DNA from 3 places in the Anaeromusa sp. genome. Region 3 is predicted to be linked to each of the others. Evidence: riboswitches for the same ligand, from Rfam matches in the RefSeq annotation. Region 3 holds a riboswitch; each other region holds the start of a gene.
The links. Region 3 has a riboswitch for cobalamin ahead of cbiD (cobalt-precorrin-5B (C(1))-methyltransferase CbiD). Riboswitches for the same ligand answer to the same signal wherever they lie in the genome.
Positions count from the first base shown of each region.

Region 1 (8,444 bases), on a different contig from region 3:
TAGCTGGCGCGAGCGGTGTATTGCAGCTCCAGATGGCCTGCGTCATTGCCGTATACGTCGCCGAAGGTGCGGTCCAGTTCTTTCAGGGCCACTTCAACTGCGCGGCGAGCGTCAGACACTTCTTCAGCGCCGAAAATGATGAGACATCCATGACCTGCGCCGCCTTTAGTATCGCGGGCCAGTTCAATGGTAACGATTTCCGTATTGGTAGCTTTAACCGCTTCGTCAGCCGCCATGATGTGCGGGCCAGCGCCGGTACGGCCGCCGATGATACCGATCGAGCGGAATTTGGGATCCAGTTTCATCTGCGCATGCAGCATGGGATCTACGTTGGCAATTACCAAACCGATAGTATCGCCAATAGCGGTACCAACGTATTCGGTCATTCCCGGGTTAGCTGCGCAAGCGGCAGCGGCCGGAGCTTCCACTGGAGCAGCGGTTCCTTGAGACTCCATGCGTTTTTTAATTTCGTCCATAACCTTGTCAATCAACTGTTCTTGCATATGTCTTCCACCTCCAAATTAACTCTTAAACCTGTTTCGGCAGAATGCTTTCCACATCCGTGTGGGGGCGAGGAATGACGTGTACGGATACAACCTGACCCACTTTTCCGGCAGCTGCACTGCCAGCATCGGTAGCCGCTTTGACAGCACCGACATCACCGCGCACCATAACCGTCACCAGGCCGGAGCCGATTTTTTCGTAGCCAACCAAATGTACATTGGCTGCCTTGACCATGGCATCAGCCGCTTCAATGGCGCCGACAAGACCTTTCGTTTCCACCATACCCAACGCTTCGTTCATTTTATGTCCTCCTTTCCTCCGGCAGATGAGCCGCGATCCATCTGTTCTAGACAGTCCGTCAATTCATCCAAGCCTTCACCTGTATGGGAAGAGACAAAGAACACAGGCTCTTTGACTCCCGCCTGCACCAGAAATCGTCTTGCGCGTTCGCGATCAGCCTTTTCTAAATCTACTTTGGTTACTACGCCCACCACCGGTCTGGTAAACATGCCTGCAAAACCGGGAGGCAGCACCGGCAGTCGCTGAGAGGCATCCTGCACAATAAACACGCCTGCAGCTTGCATGGAAGTCACCAACAGCGCCGAGTAAAAACGCGGGATTTGCGCGTATTCCCCTGGAGTATCGATAGCATCGTCGTAAAATTCAATATCACTAGTCTTGCTGACTTCCTTCGCCCGCTGCCCCAAGGCATACGCCAGCGACGTTTTGCCAGCTCCTACAGCGCCTACCATCATGACCTTGCGCTTCGCAACATGTTTCATCACTCAGGACCTGGTAATGCGAGTACCGGTAAAGCCGAGGCCATCCATCAGTACGGCATTCACCTGACGCAGAGCCGCTTCCACAGCAGAAACGCTGCCCACCAGCACCACAGAACCGGTAAAACGATCCATAAATCCAATGTCCACGGCCGCCGTCTTGGTGGCTACATCTGCAGCAATCAAAGCCGCTTCGCAAGGAGTAATGGTCAAGATACCGATAGCGCCGCCCTCTGCTACACCCAGCTTTTCACAGAGCACCGCTTTCGGATGGGCGATTAAATGCGCCAAGGTCACTTGCTTTCCTGGTACATATTCTTGTACAACTCTCTGCTTTTCCATACTCATCGGCCTTCCTCACAATCTTCGCAAATAATTCGACGATTCTACATGTGTATTAATTGGCGATTGCCTTCATTCTCCCTTGAGTCCTTGTTGCTCCCCTACTGAAGTTCCTTGCTGCTCCCAACCTCCTGTTTAGACAAAAATACACTCCTCTATTTTGAGATAAGAAGATTTTGCGGATCTTTCCAAATTTTTTTAATATAAAAGCAAAAAAAGACTGCCCGAAGGCAATCTTTTTTTATGGCAGGTTTACTATGCTATTTTCTACAAGTTTCTTAGACTTTTGTTTTTTCGCCGCGCAGTTCTTGCCGATACTGATTGGGCGTCATTCCCATAGACTGGCGGAAAACACGGCAAAAATAGCTGGCGTCTTGATAGCCTACTTCCGTGGCAATCCGCACCACCGTGTAGTCCGGATCTAAGAGAAGCTTTTTAGCCCGATCCAGGCGTACTCTGGTAATAAAATCTGCAAAATTAAAGCCTTTTTCCTTTTTAAATAAACGACTGAAATAAAAAGGACTCAAATGCACGGTCTGAGCCACTTCTTCGAGCGGCAGGTTGCGATGGCAATTAGCGACAATATACTCGCAGGCTTTATTCATAACCCGCAAATTCATGCTATTGCGGTTTTCCAACATGTTATCCAAAAACTGATCCAGCGCTTCCATCATCCAGCGCTCAATATCGCTTTGCTCCTTGCATTCATTCAGACGCTGAATGCAATAGAAATTGAGCAACGTCAGCTTGTCCAAACTAGCGCCGCCTTCCACCGCCGACCGCGAGAGCACCACTAACAGCTCCAGCACACATGCTTTGACGGTTTCCAAGCGTGTTTTCTTCGCAAAAATCTCACCTAAAAGACTTTTTAACGCTTCTTTGGCTTGCTTGCGGTCGCCACAGCGTACTTTATCCAAGACAGCCCGCTCCGCATGGAAAGGATAATGAAAAGGCCCTTCGCTCAAATGCGGCGCATCCTCAATATGAATCACTTGGCTGCTGCCCAGATAAAACCGCTGTCGCAGGGCGCTCATGGCTTCGTGATACGAGCGGTAAATATCCCGCGGATCCCTATAGTAGCGACCCACACCGATCGTAATGCTCAGACCCAGCTCCTCGCTTACCACGCTGCGGATGCTTTCCGCTTCCCGCAATGCCCCCGCTTTAGCCATATCCGCATTCTCCGCGTTCTCTAAGCCCAGTAATACGACGATATTGTCACTCCCTATAGGAGCCACCAGCGCCGCCTTGCCTACGCCGCTTCGAGCCCGCACCGCTCGGCAAATGCTTTGATGCAGCCGCTGCTTCATGCCCTGTTTTTCTAGTTCCGAGGCCTGCAGGGTCAGTTTGCGGAAATTATCAATATCAATCACCAGCGCCACACCAGGATCCACAGCCAAACCCAAAAAGCTGGCCCGTTCCCGATAATGCGTCATCTCTTCCACTTGCCCGGAAATGAGGTCATACACAAAAGACATTTGAATAAACGGCATGGCCTCGGCCACGCTTTTGCGCAACGCTTCTTCTTCTTGGTGCTTGCTTTTCATGGCCTTGACGCCTTCAGCCACTTTGCGCAGTGTTTCTGTAAGCTCCTCTGGCCGCACTGGTTTCAGCAAATATTCCACAGCACCCATGGAGAGGGCCTGTTTGGCATAGCTGAATTCGTCAAAGGCCGTCAGCATCACAATGCGCGTATCCGGCAGCAGCACCCGAATGCTTTTCGCCGCCTCCAAGCCGTTGATCTCCGGCATCCGGATGTCCATCAGCACAATATCCGGCCGTTCTTCCATGGCCAGCCGGACAGCGCTGGCGCCATCGCCTGCCTCACCGACAATCTGAACCTGAGGATAGTTTTTTTCAATAATGAAGCGCAACGCTTGCCGCTCCAATTGTTCATCGTCGGCTATCAACAGCGTATACATACAACGACTCCTTCCCGAATGCTGCCGGTCTTCCCTGACCGACTTTCTGCGATCATTTAATTATGCCGAAACGGCAGACGCAGCCGTACCGAAGTTCCTTCTCCAGGCATGCTTTCTACCGAAAGGCCGTATTGTTCGCCAAAAAAATGGCAAATACGCTTATGTACATTCATAATACCTAAGCCGGTTGTCTGTCCATGCGAATTTTGCCGCCGCTCCTCTCGAAACAAGCTCTGCAAACGTTCCGCCGACATCCCCACGCCAGTATCTCTCACCGTCAACACCATATCACCGTTATCCATCTGTCCTTCCAGAAAAATTTTGCCGCCTTCCACTCGATTTTCCAAACCATGAATAATGGCGTTTTCCACCAACGGCTGCAGAGTCAACGCTGGAATGAGTCCTTCTAAAAGAGTGGCATCGATGTGAATCTCCGAGGCAATACGGTCGCCGAAGCGAACCTTTTGAATGGTCAAATAATCCCGCGTGGATTTGACCTCTTCTTCGATCGTACGCAGCACGTCAATATCCCTCAGATTATTGCGCAGCAGATCCGCTAAGGCGTACACCACTTCCTGGGTTTTTTCCGCTCCTTCCAACAAAGCCAAGCGCGCGATAGTATTCAGCGTGTTAAACAAAAAATGAGGATTGACCTGTGATTGCAGCGCCTTCAATTCCGTCACCTGCAGCAGGCTTTCCAGCTCCGCCTTGGCTTTCATCTCCAGCATCAGCTGCTTTTGCACAATATTGGCCAGGCCAATTTCTACAATGTAGTTGGACATGATATAAATCAGATCCGCCCCAGCCTTAATGCGATGCTCCGGCACAATTTCCACCTGGTCAAAAAGCTCCCCTATTTTTTCCTTATCTACCGGCAAATCCGCCACACGGCGATACATTTCTTCTTTGACCTCTTTAATATCGCTATGCTCGGTTTCCACTACCACCTGGCCCGCCAAAAATGCGCCGATATACTCGTCCTGCACAATAATTGGCGCCGCCAAATCCGTCAACCCGCTATGGCAAAGATGCACCATGGGACGCTTATTCTGCGTAGCCCGGCGGCCGCTTTTGTCGTCGCAGTTCATACAGCGGCGAAAGCCCTCTTCAAAAGAACGAACATAATTGCAAAAACAGGTGAAATGGCTAGGCTTGGTAATGGGGCGGCCTTCGGGATCTACGATGACTGCCGCCAGTCCTGTGGCTTCTGCAAACTTATCTTGAATCTCTTGCAATACACTAGTGTCAACAATTTCACTTAACGTAAACCGGCTGACTTGCATGTTCAATTCCCTCCATCCTTTTACGACGCATCCGGCAGGTTTTTGTCTTGTCAAATTTTTCGCATAAATGAATACTATTAGTTATGCGGATACGATTTTCCTGCGTCAGGATTTCGGGATGTGAAATTTTTGTCATGCATCGCCAACTTCTTTGGCAATATTTTACAAGGCAGCTCGTTGCTCTTTTTCCGGCGCCGCTGGAATAAAATCGGTAATCCGCGCCATATTATGCATCGTATAGAGCATAGTCTTCAGCAAAAACACCATCAATACGGCTCCTGTCCCTTCGCCTAAAGCCATATTGGCTTTCAGCACCACTTCCTCCGCCGGAATATTTCCTAGCAGCAAAGAGTATGCCATCCCCGGTTCCCGGGACATATGGGACGGAATCGCGTACTTCTCCACCCCAGTATCCAGCTTTGAGGCGCAAATATAAGCAACGGCCGTAATAAAACCATCAATGACAAAGGGCGTTTTTAAGCGTGCACATTCCAGCATAGCGGCGCAAATGGCTACCATGTCAAAGCCGCCTACGCAACGCAGAATATCTTTGGCGGTATGAAACTTCTCTTTATGCAATTCTACGCCTTTAGCAACTACCTGGCATTTGTTCTTAATCAATTCGCTCGTCTGCAGCCCGGCGCCGCCGCCGACAATGAACTCCGGCAAAATACCGGTCAAGCCGTGTAAAACCGCTGATGATGTCGTCGTATTGCCAATCCCCATTTCACCCATTGAAATTAGGTTGTAGCCTTTAGCCGCCAATTGACGAACCTGTTCCTGCCCGGCTTCCCAGGCAACCGCAAATTCAGCCTCGTTCATGGCTTCTTCTTTGAGAAAGCTGCGGCTGCCCATGGCCGCCTTGCGAGAAATTCCAGTAAAAGGTCTTGTAGAATTGACGCCAACATCAATGACCCGATAAGGTATGCCGCACTGCTGGCAAAAACAGCTGATCGTCGCCCGGCCATCCACCATATTCTGCGCCTGCAAATAAGTAATCTCCTCAGGGTCTTTGGCCACGCCTTCAGCAATGACGCCATTATCCGCCGCAAACACTAAATGAAAGGGCTTCAGCTCTGTTTTCACTTCGCCCCAGGACAGCACCATCTTTTTTAGGTATTTTTCCAACAAGCCCAGGCTATGACGAGGTTTAGCCGCCCCGTCAATCCACTCATTCACTTCCTGTTCCAAACTCATAAAAGCCCCTCCTTCAACACGTTCAGCCTGCAACTGCCGTACCAGCGGGGATGAGGGATATAAAAACAACCCAGCCACAAAGGCTAGGTATCTTTTCTTAAGTGTACCTATCCTTCTGGCATTCCCCTTGGCGCGAGGGTGCATGACAGCCAAAACAGGCAGGTATCCTGGCTAACGGTTCCTCAAGCTTCCTGCACCTTCCCGGTTTCCCAGTGGCATACGCAAGCGCTCTCCCCGAATACAGTGGCGCGACCGCATCGTTTACAGGCCAATGGCCTGTCCGAACTTCCCTATTCTCCTCCGGTTTTTTCAAAGCTTCCGAAGGCACCTGTTTGGTGGCATCCTTTTTCAGTTGTCTTGAAAATTCTTTTCTCCGATAAACAAATTAAATCCTGCCTCACTGAAACGGCTCGACAAGATAATGGGCAAGGTAGTCAAAATACTCCTATTCTTTACACATCTATCCTTGTAGCCTGTCCATGTTCAATCGCCACATCCCAAAGTTGCTGCAACGGTTTCCCTCGCAGCAAACATAATAAAACGCGAATGGTGCCTCCATGAGCCACCACCGCAATTGCTTCCTCTTCTTGATGCGCTTCACGAATCGCCTGCAGCGCCGGCCACGCTCGTTTTGCCAGCTCGCTAAAGCCCTCGCCCTCCGGCGCACATCCCTTCTCAGGATGCTCATACATTAAGCTCAATTCATCCGCCCATTTTTCCATAATTTGCTCATACCGCAGACCTTCCCATAAGCCGAAGTGAAGTTCTCGCAGTTCCGGCTTCTGCTGCACCTGTAGCCTGTGCGGCTGCGCTATTGTCTCCGCCGTTTCTACAGCCCGTTTCAAATCGCTGGCATAGACCCCCGCCAGCGGCTCCTTTGCTAATAAAGCCGCTGTTTCCTGCGCTTGCCTCCGCCCGTTTTCGTTCAAAGGTATATCGCTATGCCCCTGATACCGTTTGGTCCGGTTCCACTCGGTTTCACCATGTCGCACAAACCAAATCTTCATAATGACTCCATTCTCTTCACCTTATACTTCAGACACTTTTATTTCACTCGTCAAGGCCGTTGCCACTCTTTGCAGAACGTCTTTCCAGTCTCCCACTCGGGTTTGACGAAAAATTCGGATCGTTGGATACCAAGGAGAATCTTCGCGCTGCAGTTGCCAGCGCCATTCAGGTGCAAACGGCAAGAGAAGCCAAGTCTTCTTCCCCATTGCTCCCGCTAAATGGGCAACAGCCGTATCTACTGCAATCACCATATCTAAATTGGCAATTAATGCTGCCGTTTCGGAAAAGTTAGTAAGCAGCTCTGTAAAATCAGCAATAGGAATGGCGCTATTTTGTAGCACCTTGCTCTCCGCGCCTAATTGCAAGCTAATCCATAAAACAGGCACAGCCTTAAAAAGTTCTGCAACTTCTGCAAGTTGAGCAGAACGATTGCGATCATTCTTATGCCCTGGGTTTCCCGCCCAAACCACCCCAACTTTCAATGCATTCCCATTACTTTGTTTCGCAAGAATATCCTTCCATTTACTCACTAGCGTCTCGTTGGCAACTACATAGGGAATCTCAGCAGGAATCGATTTTTCATCCGTCTCAAACACCATTGGCAGGCTTAATAACGGACAAGCAAAATCATACTCATCCCACGAACACTCGCTAGTCGAAGAAACAAAAGTAATTTTTTCCGAGTTGGCAAACAACCTAACAAGCGGCTTTTGTACCAATACGGTTGTGTGTCGTGCCTGCTTTGCCACTTCTGCAGCATAACGAACGAACTGCAATGTATCGCCAAAACCTTGTTCGCAAGAAAGCAATATATGCTTTCCCTCTAAATCCTCTCCCTGCCAGCGTCGAACCGGCGGTTGATAATTATTAAAAACAGCAAACCTAGCCTCGTACGTTTCCCATCCTTGCTTGTAATTTCCTTGCAAAAGATAGAGTGCCGCTAACGTATATTCCGCTTCCGCAAAACCAGGACGAAGTTCCAAACTTTGTTGAAGTAAAGACTCCGCTTCCTTAAAGCGAGTCCCCGTTTCCATCAAAGTCATCGCTAAATTATGAAAAGCCTCCGGAAAGTCTGCCTTCAATTCGATAGCTTTCAAAAAATACTTTTCTGCTTCCCTTAAGCGATTCTGATTTCTTAAAATTGCACCTAAATTATTATATGCTCCCGCATCGCTAGGATCCAATTGAATGGCACGTTTCGCATAATTTTCCGCTTCCTCAAGGCGTGGCCCATCTTTCAATACTGCGCTGAGGTTACTATAGGCTTCCGAAAAATTGGGACTTAGTTCGATAACATGATGAAAAAAATTTTCCGCATCCTCCAATTTTCCTTGTTTTAAAAGAATCACGCCCAAATTGTTATACGCTTCCGGATAATCTGCTCGGAGTTCAATCGCTTTGCAGTATGC
Region 1 covers NZ_JAQUZF010000100.1:864-9,307, reverse strand. The annotation lists gene pduB (propanediol utilization microcompartment protein PduB) at 1-503, opposite strand, end outside; gene pduA (propanediol utilization microcompartment protein PduA) at 529-804, opposite strand; gene PHF27_RS11515 (EutP/PduV family microcompartment system protein) at 801-1,286, opposite strand; gene eutS (ethanolamine utilization microcompartment protein EutS) at 1,290-1,631, opposite strand; gene PHF27_RS11505 (response regulator) at 1,904-3,547, opposite strand; gene PHF27_RS11500 (PocR ligand-binding domain-containing protein) at 3,604-4,830, opposite strand; gene PHF27_RS11495 (nicotinate-nucleotide--dimethylbenzimidazole phosphoribosyltransferase) at 4,993-6,027, opposite strand; cobalamin riboswitch at 6,167-6,374, opposite strand; gene cobC (alpha-ribazole phosphatase) at 6,480-7,034, opposite strand; gene PHF27_RS11485 (tetratricopeptide repeat protein) at 7,056-8,444, opposite strand, start outside.
Region 1: another riboswitch for cobalamin. It lies ahead of PHF27_RS11495 (nicotinate-nucleotide--dimethylbenzimidazole phosphoribosyltransferase); the one in region 3 lies ahead of cbiD (cobalt-precorrin-5B (C(1))-methyltransferase CbiD).

Region 2 (3,104 bases), on a different contig from region 3:
AACCTAAGCCTAGGTTTTAGCCATTCACTTTTGTTAACTCCGCAAAACATTTCCATATTCGTCACTAGCGTCAATACTCTATTTTCCCTTATCTGCAGGAACACAATAAAAGGCTGCCAATTTTCTCGGCAGCCTTTTATTGCATTTATAGCCTATTCAATTTATTCAATAACTGGAATTACAGGTTTATCCTTGCCGCGTTCTTTATAATTATTTTCAATCGCATCTTTCACATGCTGTACATAAATATCCTGAATCCCTTTATTTTCTCCCAAACCGTGAATATACGCTTCTACTTGGAAGCCTGCCGCAGTCAACTGCGATTTAAAAGAATCCTTTTCGTCGCCCGCCATATCATTTTGAGCATGGTCGCCAGCTACCAGCATAAAGGGCATTAGCGTGATTTTCTTAATTTTATTGGCCTTTAACGCTGTGACCATATTCTCATAAGTAGGATACCCTTCCACCGTGAAAACAAAGACGTTTTTCAAGCCTGCATCTTGAAGCTTTAGTTGCAGAGCGGCATACGCCGTATTCGAAGGGTTTACACCACCGTGACCCATCAAGCCAACAGCTTCATTTTTTCCTAATTTCGGCAATTGGTCTTGCAACGCTTTAATTGCGATAGCATAGTCATCTGGTTTTTCCCCTTCTTGGCCGGTATAATAAAGAATCGGCCGACCTACAGAAACCTTGTCAAAGGATTTTTCGTACTTGTCCACAACACGCATCAATTTAGAATACTCATCGCCTGCTTCCACATGCAGAGGCTGAATCACGATCTCTTTGTAGCCTTCGGCCTTCAACTTTTCCAACGCTTGTTTTTCCGTATCAATAACAAGTCCGTCACGTTCCGCTAATTTTTTGATGATAATACGGGAAGTAAAGGCATGACGCACGTCATACTCCGGAAAAGCTGCCTTAATTTTCGCTTCCACTGCATCGGTCGTAGCCTTGCGCGTATCCGCATAGGTTGTACCAAAGCTGACTACCAAAATGGCTTTTTTAACAGTTGGCGCCTCGGCTGCCTGGGAAACGGAAAAACTTGTCGCCATTCCCATTAGGGCAAATAAAACCGCTGTCATCAAACATAAAATACTTCTTTTCAAATTCCCTCACTCCTTATATAGTGTTTATTCTCTTCAAGGAATCGCTGCTTTCTTATAAAACAAGCGGCTCCTCCTCAAATACTATGAGTAAATGTAGCTTCCAGCTTTGTGTTTTTCAAACCGCTGTCCACTTCCTTTTGATCTTTATAGACCAATTCCAGTGAATTATCTTTGTTTAGTTGATGTTTAACGCCATAATAAAAACCCTTGTTGTTGTTATCAAAATCGCTTTGTTTTCCCATATCGCCATTCGTTTCTACTTTAAACGCAGTAATATACATTGACGTTTTATCATCAAAGCCATAATTCCAAGTTACCGCATAGGCGCGATTGTCTTCGCTGCGATTGGACTGCGTATATTCCGCCGTCCAGGTATGCTTGCCTTGTTGATAGCTGCTGTCCAGCGCCCAATGGTTCGTATTTCCATTGACTCGATCTTGATAGCGACCTAACGTCATCCCCCACTGCAACTGCTTATTGGGATGAAAGCCAGTCCGAATCGCATAAATACGGTTGTCTTCATCGCCGGCATTATCCTCTTGTACAAAGGCTGCGTTGATGTCCAAGCCCGCTGCGGCCCCATTTACAGTCACTCCGTCTACAAAAGCCCGCTTCCCAATATTGGACTCTGAGCGGCTGTAAAGAAGCGACGTTGCGCCAATAGTCAAATCTTGACGCCCAAGTTTAAATGCCAAATCTCCTGCTTGTTTTGTCACGCCAAACTGATCAAGGGTCATTACCGTTTTTTTGTCGCCATATACCGAACCATCTGTATTGTAGTCCGCTAAGGCCGGATTCGTAGCATATTGCGCTCCCAAGCGAGCGAATACAGACCAGCCGCTCCCCAATGCCGCTTCTCCTGTTAAGCGTAACGAACTCATGGTACCAGAAGCATTTGCTTCTCCGTCCTTCGTATCTTTTTCATACTTTACGGTCACGTCGCCGCTGAGTTTAATCCCAGACTCCGACTCCGGCTCCGCGGCTAACGCCAACGATGACGTAGAAAAAACAATACCTGCGATGGCCAATGCCACTACTTTTTTCATATGCATGCCCCCTGTTATACTTCTAGCAAGCCCATAGAAACTTCAAACCATTAACCAACAATAAAAACCCCGTCAAAACGACGGGGCCACGGCAAAACAAAACCAAACGGTTTTAAAATCTCCTTCCCATCCTTCGTAGGTCAAATGGCGATTGTCCAATAGGCAGTTCTCCTGGCTCTGGATCTTCGCTCGTCCAAACCTTCCCAAGACTTTCGTCTCAGTGGCATTTCTTGGATTTGCTCCCCATTACAGTGGCGGGACCGCGCCGGCATTTCACCGGTCTTCCCTATTAAGCCCTTCCGGGCACCTATTCCATTCACTATGCACTTGTTATTGTCAACTTTAACAAAAGCTGAAAAAAAAGTCAATGTTACAGTGTCCCTTCCAAACGCAGAGCTTGATCCACGTGAGTGTACTGCATCAACTCTTTAACCATTCCCTGCACGCCAGTCACAACTAACGATCCATGTCTTTTCCGACTCACTTTATGCAACGTTACCATCATACTTAATCCAGCGCTATCCATATACGTCACTTCTGCAAGCTTAATGAGAACCCGGTGATAACCAGCTTCAATTTTATTAATTATTTCTTCGCGAATAACACATGCATCTTGAATATAAATTTTACCTTTTAATGTTACGATCGCTTGGTTGCCACTTGTCGCGATTGCATACTCCATAAATACTTCCCCCCCTTGCTTTAAACAACCGCTGTCTATGTTAACCAGGCTGTTTTCTACCACAAGAAACAGCCTGGTTAGTTCATCCATTTCTCTCTTATGCTCTATTTATCGCATGACCCAAAACGCTTGCAGTACCACAATGGACACCGTCAACAAGCAGACCGAAAGAACACCCATAATCAAAGCTGCTTCCGTGCTCTCCGAAAAAATCTTCACCGATTCGCCAGCATACTTTTCAACTTTTTCCATTATACATCCTCCTCT
Region 2 covers NZ_JAQUZF010000018.1:24,878-27,981, forward strand. The annotation lists gene PHF27_RS04385 (sirohydrochlorin cobaltochelatase) at 162-1,055, opposite strand; gene PHF27_RS04390 (hypothetical protein) at 1,184-2,155, opposite strand; cobalamin riboswitch at 2,299-2,481, opposite strand; gene PHF27_RS04395 (STAS domain-containing protein) at 2,526-2,837, opposite strand; gene PHF27_RS04400 (hypothetical protein) at 2,946-3,089, opposite strand.
Region 2: another riboswitch for cobalamin. It lies ahead of PHF27_RS04390 (hypothetical protein); the one in region 3 lies ahead of cbiD (cobalt-precorrin-5B (C(1))-methyltransferase CbiD).

Region 3 (11,137 bases):
CCGCTCCACCACGGCGCCCTTCGGACACATTGAGCGCTCCTTTGATATCGCCAAACTGTCCGTCGCCGCTGGCGCCACTTATGTGGCCAGGGGTACCTCGTTCCATGCGAAGATGCTCACCGACCTTATTGCCAAAGGCATTGCCAATAAAGGCTTCTCCGTGATTGACGCCATTTCCGGCTGTCCCACTAGCTTCGGACGTAAAAACAAAATGGCGCAGCCTTCGAAAATGCTCGAATGGCAGCGCGATCACGCCGTTACCGTCCAAGCGGCGGCCAAACTTTCGGCGGAACAACTGGCCGATAAATTCCTCATCGGCGAACTGCATCAGGAAGTAGCGCCGGAATTTACCGACGAATACGCCAAAGTTGTGGAACGCCTGAAAGGAGGCCGTGCATAATGTGGCAGATTAGCTTAAGCGGCACCGGCGGCCAAGGCCTCATCCTCGCCGGCATCATTCTGGCGGAAGCCGCCATCATCGACGGCAAAGAAGCCGTGCAGACCCAGTCCTACGGACCGGAAGCCCGCGGCGGCTCCAGCAAGGCGGAAGTCATCATTGCTGACGCCCCGATCGACTATCCTAAAGTCACCAAGGCGGACCTGATGCTCTCCATGAGCCAGGCTGCTTGCGACAAATACATCTCCGTCCTCAAAGACGGCGGCATGCTTATGCTGGATAGCACCTTTGTGCAAGACGTGCCAAAAGTAGACGCCAAGATTCTTTCGCTGCCCATTACCAAGACAGCCAAAGAAGAGCTGGGTCACGCCATGTTCGCCAACATCATCGCCTTAGGGGCGCTGGTAGGCGCGACTAACATGGTTACCGAAGCCGCCTTGACCGAAGCCGTCTTGGACCGCATTCCCAAAGGTACCGAAGAGAAGAACCAGAAGGCTCTTTCTCTGGGCTTGGCCTTGGGTAAAGCGCATCATCAATAAGCTGAACTAAAGAAGGAGCTGCTAGGAACAGGCTGAGGCCAGTTTCTAGCAGCTCCTTTTAAATTTCGCACTTTGGCGGTTGCGCAATAACGGGGACATTGTGAACGAACCGCGAAACGCACGAAAGACGCGAAAGGAGATTTCAAGCCTAGGAATTTCTTCCTAAACGGCGGTATAACTGTATTTGAGACAAGCTTTTCGCGCGCCTCGCCAAAGCGGGAAACGACGGCAGTTCCGTGAACTCGCTGCGCTCAGACATACGGAACTTTACTCCGTCGTCTCCTATTTTTGCGTCCTGCGGACCGTCTTGCTCCAATAAAAGTCTCAAATACAGTCACAGCCGCCGCAACCTCGGTTATTCCCTCAATTTAATCCTCTAGCTTTTCTCTGCGTTCTTCTTTTCATAAGAAAAAATCCAGGGAGCCCTAGGTGGGCTTCCTGGATTTTTTAGAGAGTTTACTTGCGGTCGATTTCGTCGGCAAGGATCTCCGCTACGTGCTTGACGCGAATGTTCGGAGCCTGCTTGTCGAGGCCGCCTTGAATCTGCATCATGCAGGCGGGGCAGCCGACAGCGACAATTTCAGCGCCGCTGTTCTTGATGTTATCCACTTTGTTTTTGAGGATAGGCATGGAAATTTCCGTGTACTTGACACCGAAAGCGCCGGCCATGCCGCAGCACTTGTCGCAGTCTTTCATTTCGACAAATTCATAATCCTTAGCGGCGTCCAGAAGCTGGCGCTGCTCTTTGTAGATGCCCAGACCACGGCGCATGTGGCAAGAATCGTGGTAAGTAACCTTGGTAGCGCCGTTTTTCTTGTTGAGGCGGCCTTGGGCGGCGTAAAGGGGAGCAACGAACTGAGCGAATTCCTGAACCTTGTGGGCAAGTTTTTCCGCCCGAGCCAGCCAAGCCGGATCGTCGGCGAAAATGCTGAGATAGGTTTCATGCCAGGTTTCGGCGCAAGTGGGGCAGCCGAAGATCAAGACATCGGCATCCACTTTTTCAAAGGCTTCAATATTGCGCTTGGCAATGTTTTTGCCTGTGTCGCGGTCTCCCATGCCGAGGACCGGTTTGCCGCAGCAGCTTTGGTCCATGGGGAAGACGACTTCCATATTCAGATCTTGAAGTACTTTGACAATGGCTTCGCCAGTTTCGGGGAAGACAAAGTCGATGTTGCAGCCAGCAAAGAAGGCTATTTTCTTGACCGGCTTGTCGATTTTTTTGGTAATTTTCGCTACGCGGTCGCGGAACGGTGCATCAGCGATAGCCGGCAGGCTGCGATCCTTGGCCATACCCGAAAGGAAGAGCGGCAAATGGCGGATGACGCGGCCGCTTTGGAACGGCTTTTGGCCGATGGAGGCCATACGCAGCATCGTGTGGAACACCTTGCGGTTGGAAAGGACGTTTTCAAAGACGACCTTGGCGGCAAAGGGGAGGCCGTGTTCTTTGACCGCCCGCGCCCGCAGTTCGTCAATCAGGCCAGGAATGTTGATTTTGCCGGGGCAGACTTCCACGCATTTACGGCAGCCGATACACATTTCATTAATGTGCTCGAAATCTTTCATGCCATGGAGGAAGGCTGTCAAAATGGCGCCGATGCCGCCGGCGTAAATGTGGCCGAACACGTGGCCGCCTACGACGGTGTAAACCGGGCAGACATTGAGGCAGGAGGCGCAGCGCAGACAGTTGAAGCTTTCTTTGAGTACCGGATCTTTGGCAGCTTTCAGGCGGCCGTTATCCAGCAGAATGTAGTGTACTTCGCGTTCTTCTTCCACCCATTTGCCGTCAGGACCTTTGACCATCAGAGGGGTCACGCCGTCTACCAAGGTCATATAGCTGGTCATCAGCTGACCGGTGGCGTTACGGGGGAGCATGCGCATGATGTAGGACGCATCTTGAATAGTGGGAATCAGCTTTTCGTAGCCGATAACAACCACATGGATTTTAGGCAGAGTCGTAACAATGCGGGCGTTGCCTTCGTTAGTTACGAGGCCGATTGCGCCGTTTTCGGCAATGCCGAAGTTAGCGCCGGAAATACCCATGTCTGCCTGGACAAATTCCTGGCGCAGGTTCAGACGGGCTTCCTGTACCATGTAAGGGATATCTACAGGGATTTCTTTGTGCAGCTCTTGGCTGAAATACTCAGCGCATTGCTGGCGGCTCAAGTGAATCGCAGGCATAACCATGTGGGAAGGGCGATGTCCGGCAATGCCGATGATCCATTCGCCAAGGTCGGTTTCCTTTACATGGAGGCCAGCCTCTTCCAGGGCATGGTTCAAATGAATTTCTTCGGTAGCCATGGATTTGGACTTGGCAATGCGTTTGATGCCTTTTTTCTGACACAGGTCAATCAGATATTTTTTTAGGTCGTCGCCGTCTTTGGCCCGGTAGACTTTTACGCCGCGCTTCGTGGCTTCGGCTTCAAACTTATCGGTAATGGCTTCCAGATTGGCAACGGTGTTGATTTTCATTTGACGGAAGCTTTCACGCAGAGAGTCTAAATCCTCTACGTTTTCATATGCTTTGGCGCGAGCTGTAGGATAGGCTTCGGCAAAACGGCCCAAGGCGCCGCGCAGCACTTCGTCATTGAGCTTTTCTTCAATCTCTTTGCGCAGGTTACGATCTTGTGTTGATTCCATTAGTTTGCACCTCCGGGCATTTCATCTACTGCGATGACGACAAAGCGGCTGGGGCCGTGAACGCCGATGGTCAAGACGCGTTCAATATCAGACGTACGGCTGGGGCCGGTGATGAAACCGGTGAAGCCGTGATGAAATACTTTAGAAAGAATTTCAAAAGCTTCAGAAATACCAGGCACTACATGACTGGCAGGTAAAAATACTACATGCAAAGGAGGGAGCATGGTGACGACACGGCTTTCGTAAGCATAGCCGTCGTAACAGACGCTACCACTTTCGGCAATGGCGAATTCTACCGTGGAAATGCCAAGATCAGCGGTTTCCACATGTTCGGCAATGTCGGCAGCTTCTGTATATACAGTAACATTCTGCTGCTGCAATTTTTCTAGGGCGCCGGAAGCGTCTACATAGGCGCTGTGGATGGCGACGACTTTTTTTGCATTTACGTCGGCAGCCAATTTGGCGATAATTTCCTGCGCCTCGGCGGCTGTTTTGACATGAAACATTTCGGTACCTACATTTTTAGCGCGGGTTTCAAATTCGGCAAAATGTTCTTGGCCCACTTTGCCTGCTGGAAAATGCTCTTTCCAGTTCTCGCATACTCGTTTCATTGTGTCACTCCCTCATAAAATAAATAAAATAAATAAACCACTATGACATGTTTCGCAATAAATACGAAAAATCCTGCTGGTCATGTAAGAAAAATCTTACAAGATAAAAAAAAAAGTCTGACGTGTTAGGAATAAGAGCTCTTTATAAAGGTAGTTTGGGTGGCTGCTTGCTGTAAGAGAGCAAAAAAATCCTGTGTATTATAAAGAAAGAGGCAGGAGTTTTTTGCAGGACAGGGAATTAAATATAAATGTATTTTTGAACAGTAAAAGAACATACGGATTTGGGAATAGGTGCGCTTATGCTTAATAGGGAAGTTTGGTGCAATGCCAACGCGGTCCCGCCACTGTAACGGGGAGTTTCTTTTCTGAGCGTGTATACGCTGCCACTGGGCAACCGGGAAGGCGAAGAGAATCGAAGAACCGGAGTCAGGAGACCTGCCTGTTCTAACACACGCCGTTATGACCTACGGAAGATAGGCAGGTGGGTGAGCTCATTATTTTTGGTTTTGGGAAAATCAATTAGGATGCTGCAAAACCCCCTGCGTAAGGGGGTTTTCTTATTGCGAAAACGCATGCGAAGCGGCAGGACTACAGGCACATGCGCTGCTGCGGCCTTGAAGGCGGCGCTTTTGGCATGGCGAGGAGAAATGACGGCGCAGGTGGCTGTGCAGACGCCGCAAGGAAGCTGGCTGCAGGTTCCGGTGGAAGAAGCGTCGGCCAGGGAGCAGGGCGGACGCGCCGTTGTGCGCAAGGATGCGGGAGACGATCCTGACATTACCCATGGCGCGCTTCTTGTGGCGGAGGTAGTCTTGCAGCCGGGAGCGGGCTGGACGCTAATTGCTGGACCAGGCATAGGTACTGTAACCAAGCCGGGGCTGGCCATAGCGCCGGGAGAACCGGCCATTAACCCTGGACCGCGGCGCATGTTGGCGCTGGTATTGGAGGAACTGCTGCCGGAGGGGATGCGGGCGGCAGTAACGCTGTCCATTCCCGGCGGCGAAGAGCTGGCCAAACGAACCTTGAATCCTTCGCTGGGAATTTGCGGCGGTCTTTCCATTATTGGCACTACCGGCATTGTCGAGCCGATGTCGGAAGAGGCTTTTAAAAACTCCCTGGCGCCGCAGCTACGCGTGGCTCAAGCGCAGGGATTTGAGAGCGTAGTGCTGGTACCGGGAAGGATTGGGCAGGATGCGGCGATCTTAAAATATGGGCTGCCTGAAGAGAGCGTAGTGCAAATGAGTAATTTTGTAGGATTCATGCTGACAAAAGCGGCGGAATTCGGGCTGAAGAAAGTGTTGCTTTTCGGTCACCTGGGGAAATTGGCCAAAGTAGCTGCCGGTATTTTTCATACCCATAACCGTATGGCGGATGCCCGTATGGAGACGCTGGCGGCCTATGCGGCATTGCTGGGAGCTTCTCAGGAGACGGTGAAGAATATTTTAGAGGCTGCGACAACTGAGGGAGCTATGCCTCATATTGCTGCTGCCGGGTTGGGAGAAAAGCTGTATCCGCTGCTGGCGGCTAAAGCCAGCGAACGGGCGCGGCGTCATGTGTTCGGCGATCTGGAAGTGGGTACGGTGATTGTGACGCTGCAAGGAGAGCTTTTGGGCATGGATCAAGACGCAAAGAAGATAGGAGACGCGATGGGATGGAACATCAGATCCTTGTAGTGGGCATTGGTCCGGGCAGCCGCGAGTACATGCTGCCAGCCGCCTGGGAGGCTATTGCTACGGCCAAGACACTTGTCGGCGGCAGGCGGGCCTTGGAAACGCTGGCGCCGCCGGAAGCGAAGCGGCGGGTGGTTGATGCGGATATTGAGGGGCTTTTGAATTATATTGAAGAAGAAAGCCGGCAGGGACAAGTAGTGGTCATGGTATCCGGAGACCCTGGCTTTTACAGCCTGCTGCCGGCGTTAAGGCGTCGTTTTCCCAGAGAGCGCTTGCAGGTCATTCCGGGCATCAGTTCAGTGCAGCTGGCTTTCGCCAGAGTGGCGGAACCCTGGCAGGATGCGAGCCTGCTTAGCTTTCACGGCAGGGAAATCGCGGATGAAGTGTTGCTGTATCGTTCAGGTCGGATGCTTTCTTTTCTTACGGATCGTTTGCATCGGCCCAAGGAAATTGCCGAGCGGCTTTTACAGTTGGGCTGGCCGGAGACGACATTATGCTGGCAATGCGAGTCCTTGTCGTATTCGGCAGAACGCGTGGAGCGGTCGACGCTGGCGAAAGCAGCGCAGCAAGAAGGCTTTGCACACGCCATTTTTATTGTTAAGGCGGCCACGGGCGGCGAGGAGGAGTTTGCATGAAACGACATCATTACGGCTTGCCCGATGAAGCCTTTGTGCGCGGCGATATTCCTATGACCAAGAAGGAAGTGCGAATGCTGGCGCTCCTGCAGGCGCACATTGAAGAAGACAGCTGTGTGGTAGATATCGGCGCGGGTACCGGCTCCTTTGCGGTGGAGGCGGCGCTGGCGGCGCCGAAGGGACAGGTTTTTGCTATTGAACGTGTGCCCGAAGGAGTGGCTCTCATTAAAGCCAACCGACAGCGCCAGGGACTGCGTAATTTGCAAGTGCTTCAAGGGGAAGCGCCGGGAGCGCTGCAAGAGGTGCCTCCTTGCGACGTAGTCTTTATCGGCGGCTCCGGCGGACACTTGGCAGAGATTTTAAATGGCTGCGATCGACTGCTGAAGCCTGGCGGCAGGCTGGTGCTGACGGCGGTTACGGCGGAAACCCTGCAGGAAGCCTTGTCTTTGTGTGAAGGGCGTCCAGGCTACGGCGCATTGGAAGCTTTTGGCGTACAAGCAACGAGATTGCGTAAGGCAGGGCGCAGCCATTTGTTTCAAGCCTTGAACCAAGTGTTTATCATCGCTTGCCAGAAGAAGGAGGAGTAAACTTGCAATCATCCTTAGTAGGAACTTTCTACGGCATCGGCGTCGGTCCAGGCGATCCGGAGCTGTTAACATTGAAGGCGGCGCGGCTGCTGCGGGAAGCGGATATTATTTGTTTGCCCAAATCCAAAGAAGGTGCGGACAGCGTAGCTAAACAGGTGGCGGGGCCGCATTTAAGCGCTAAAGCCCGTCTAGTTGAGATTTCCATGCCCATGGTTCGCGATGCCGCCCTGTTGGAAGAACAGTGGCAAAAAGGAGCCGCAGAGATTGCCGGCTTTTTGCGCCAGGGCTTGTCGGTGGCCTTTATTACCATCGGCGATTCCATGCTGTACAGCACCTATACGTATTTGATGGCCCGCGTAAGGCGTCTGCTGCCGGACGCTCCCATTGAATGCGTGCCTGGAGTTACTTCTTTTTCAGCAGCGGCGGCCTATTTGCAAGAAGCGCTGGCGGAAGGCGCGGAAAAGCTGGCCATTGTGCCTGCTATTGAGGATCCAGAGGAAATTCGCGAGGTATTGGGGCGTTTTCCTAATGCAGTTTTGATGAAGGTAGCCGGAAAATATGACGCCATCGTAACTGTTTTGGAAGAATTGCAGCTTTTGGACAAGGCAGTTTTGATTAGCCGCCTTGGGTATCCGGAACAGAGAATTTGTCATGATTTAGCTTCCTTGCGAGGACAGAAGCTGGATTATTTATCTTTGATATTGGTAAAACAGGAGGGTTTTCAAACATGGCCAGTGTGATTCAATTTGTCGGAGCCGGACCGGGAGATCCGGAGTTAATTACGGTGAAGGGAAAACGCCTTTTGGAAGCGGCGGACGTCATTGTTTATGCCGGTTCTTTGGTTAATCCGGCGCTTCTTGGCTATGCTAAGGAAGGCGCGGAAATTTTCAACAGCGCTTCCATGACGCTGCAGGAAGTGTTGGATGTCATGGTGCCTGCGGCGCAAGCCGGGCGAGAAGTAGTGCGTCTGCATACGGGAGATCCCAGCATTTACGGAGCCATTCAAGAGCAAATGGACGCTTTGGACGGCGTAGGCGTATCTTATGAAGTGGTACCTGGGGTCAGCTCCTTTTTGGCAACCGCGGCGGCGCTAAAACAGGAATATACGCTGCCGGATGTGTCCCAGACTGTCATTGTTACGCGCATGGAAGGACGCACCCCTGTCCCGCAGAAAGAAAAGCTGGCTAGTTTGGCCAGTCACCAGGCGACTATGTGCATTTTCCTCAGTGTCCATATGATACAAGATGTGGTGGATGAACTCATTGCCGGCGGTTATGCGCCGGAAACGCCGATTGCTGTGGTACAGCGGGCTTCTTGGCCGGATCAGCGCATCCTGCGGGGCCGGCTGAATGACATTGCCGCCAAAGCGGCGGAAGAAGGCGTGGATCGTACCGCCATGATCGTCGTAGGGCATTGCCTGGATAAGGAGTATGAATTGTCCCGGCTGTATGCGCCGGAATTTGGACATATGTTCCGCGAGGCGAAAAAATGAAACTGGCCTTTTTGGCCGTAACTGCCAAGGGGGCGCGGTTGGCGGTAAAACTGGCGCAAGCGCTGCCTGCGGCGCAGGTGGAAGTTTACGCTAAACATGCTGAGCCGGAGGAGCGGGAGCTTTGCCTTCCCTTAGATTCTTTGGCGGAGACGGTGAAACTTCGTTTTGCCGACTGCGACGGTTTGGTGTTCTTTATGGCTTTGGGCATTGTGGTGCGCATGGTAGGGCCGCTGCTTGCCGACAAGCGGCGCGATCCGGCTGTGGTGGCCGTAGATGACGGAAGCCATTTTGCGATCAGCGTTCTTTCCGGGCATATTGGCGGCGCTAATGAGTTGACGCAGCAGGTAGCGGAGGCTCTTGAGGCTGTGCCGGTCATTACAACGGCTACCGATGTGGCCGGCGCAGTCGCGGCGGATGTGCTGGCGGTCAAGCTGGGACTGAAGCTGGAACCGTTTGGGGAAATGAAATATATCAATGCCGCTTTAGCGGCGGGAAAGCCTGTATCGTTTTTATTGGATGAGACGCTGCCTCAGGCCGCAACATGGCGGGAGCGGGCGGCAGAGTTGGGCGTGGATTTCCAGCCTTTGAGCGCCTGGCAAGACGGCGGCGAATGTTTGGTGATTCTCAGCGATTGCTGGCAGCCGGACTTAACGGCGCATACGGCGCATGTGCTTTATTTACGCCCGCCCAGCCTTTTGGTAGGCATGGGCTGCCGTAAAGGCGCCTCGCCAGAGTTAATTGAGCAGGCGGCGCAAGAAGCGCTGGCGGCAAAGGGGTATTCTGTGGCCAGCGTGGCCTCCTTGGGCAGCGCCTGGCTTAAGGCGGAGGAACCAGGCTTGCGGGCTTTAGCTGCAGCTTGGAAGATTCCCTTTATTTGCTATGAAAAAGAGTCCTTAGCCCAAGCGGTCAAGGAGTATCAATTAGAGCAATCAAATTTTGTATCTCAACAGATTGGAGTTGGAAATGTATGCGAAGCAGCCGCATGGCTACAGAATCAGTACAAACAGGGGGAACTAGTCATCCCCAAAACCAAACGAGGACCGGTAACGGTGGCGGTGGTGCGGGGCGGGTTATCGTCGTAGGTATTGGCCCCGGCAGCCTGGAGGATATGACGCCTCGGGCGCGGACCGCTATTGAAACGGCCCAAGTGGTGGCAGGCTATGACACGTATATTGAGTTAATTGAACCGCTATTGGCGGGGAAACCGGTGATTGGCACCGGCATGATGCAGGAAGTGGAACGCTGCCAGGCGGCAGTGGATGAAGCGAAAGCAGGCAAAGTGGTGGCGGTGGTATCCAGCGGTGATCCCGGCGTGTACGGCATGGCGGGTTTGGTGCTGGAACTGGCCCAAAAGCTGCCGCCGGAGCAGCGGCCAGAGGTGGAGATCATTCCCGGCATCAGTGCTGTGAGCGCGTCCGCAGCTGTGCTGGGCGCGCCGTTGATGCACGATTTTGCGGTCATCAGTCTTAGTGATTTGTTGACCCCTTGGGAATTGATTGTGCGGCGCGTTAAAGCCGCGGTGGAAGCCGATTTCGTGATTGCTCTTTACAATCCCAAAAGCAGCCGCCGTACTATGCAGATTGAAGAAGTACGCCGTTTGGCCCTGGAAGTTCGGCCGAGCGCAACTCCTGTAGGTATTGTGCGTCATGCTACGCGCAGCAAGGAAGAATACACTTTGTCGGACTTAGAGAATTTTACGAATGAATTTATCGATATGTTCTCGTTGGTCATCATCGGTAACAGCCAGTCCTATGTGCAGGACGGGCGTATGATTACGCCGCGGGGGTATAAACTGTGATTTTCTGCATTGCCGGCACCGGAGACGGCCGCGCGCTGGCGCTTCGTCTGCGCGAGGAAAACTGGCCGGTGCTGGTGAGCGTTGTCAGCGAGTATGGCGAGCGTTTGGTGCAAGAGGCGGATCTTTCTGTGGTGCAGACGGCTCTTGATCAAGCGGGCATGGAAGTTTTTTTACAAGAACAGGGTATTCGCCTTGTGGTGGATGCAAGCCATCCCTATGCGGTCAATGTGTCGCGCAATGCCATGGCGGCCTGCGAGAAGGTAAAAGTGCCTTATGTGCGTTATGAGCGTCCTGCCAGCGACTTGCCGGAGTATAAGAACCTGCATGTGGCTGCAGACTATGAGGAAGCGGCTAGGCTGGCTGCTGGTTTGGGAGAGACCATTTTTTTGACCACAGGGAGTCGCCAGCTTGGCGTCTTTCGGGCGGAGCCGCTGCTGCAAGGCAAGCGTCTTGTAGCCAGGGTGCTGCCGGAGGCGTCGGTTTTGGAACAGTGCCGGAATCTTGGCTTTTTACCCAAAGATATTGTGGCGATGCAGGGGCCTTTTTCGTTGGAACTCAATCAAGCTCTGTATAGGGCTTTTCAAGCGGAGGTCGTTGTCTTGAAGAACAGCGGCAATCCCGGTGGCTGCGCAGAAAAAATTGCCGCAGCCGTAGCGTTGGGACTGCAAGTAGTGCTGGTTGACAGGCCGCGCTTATCCTATCCAGTTTGCTGCGCAACGGAGCAGCAGGTACTGGAGCAGGTTGCTAAATTGGTAATAGGAGGAAAGTAATTAT
Region 3 covers NZ_JAQUZF010000009.1:16,257-27,393, forward strand. The annotation lists gene PHF27_RS02680 (2-oxoacid:ferredoxin oxidoreductase subunit beta) at 1-400, shown strand, start outside; gene PHF27_RS02685 (2-oxoacid:acceptor oxidoreductase family protein) at 400-936, shown strand; gene ldhH (L-lactate dehydrogenase (quinone) large subunit LdhH) at 1,393-3,573, opposite strand; gene PHF27_RS02695 (LUD domain-containing protein) at 3,573-4,184, opposite strand; cobalamin riboswitch at 4,457-4,642, shown strand; gene cbiD (cobalt-precorrin-5B (C(1))-methyltransferase CbiD) at 4,745-5,854, shown strand; gene cbiE (precorrin-6y C5,15-methyltransferase (decarboxylating) subunit CbiE) at 5,833-6,486, shown strand; gene cbiT (precorrin-6Y C5,15-methyltransferase (decarboxylating) subunit CbiT) at 6,483-7,073, shown strand; gene cobI (precorrin-2 C(20)-methyltransferase) at 7,076-7,813, shown strand; gene cobM (precorrin-4 C(11)-methyltransferase) at 7,801-8,565, shown strand; gene PHF27_RS02725 (cobalamin biosynthesis protein) at 8,562-9,647, shown strand; gene cobJ (precorrin-3B C(17)-methyltransferase) at 9,674-10,363, shown strand; gene cobK (precorrin-6A reductase) at 10,360-11,133, shown strand; gene PHF27_RS02740 (precorrin-8X methylmutase) at 11,136-11,137, shown strand, end outside.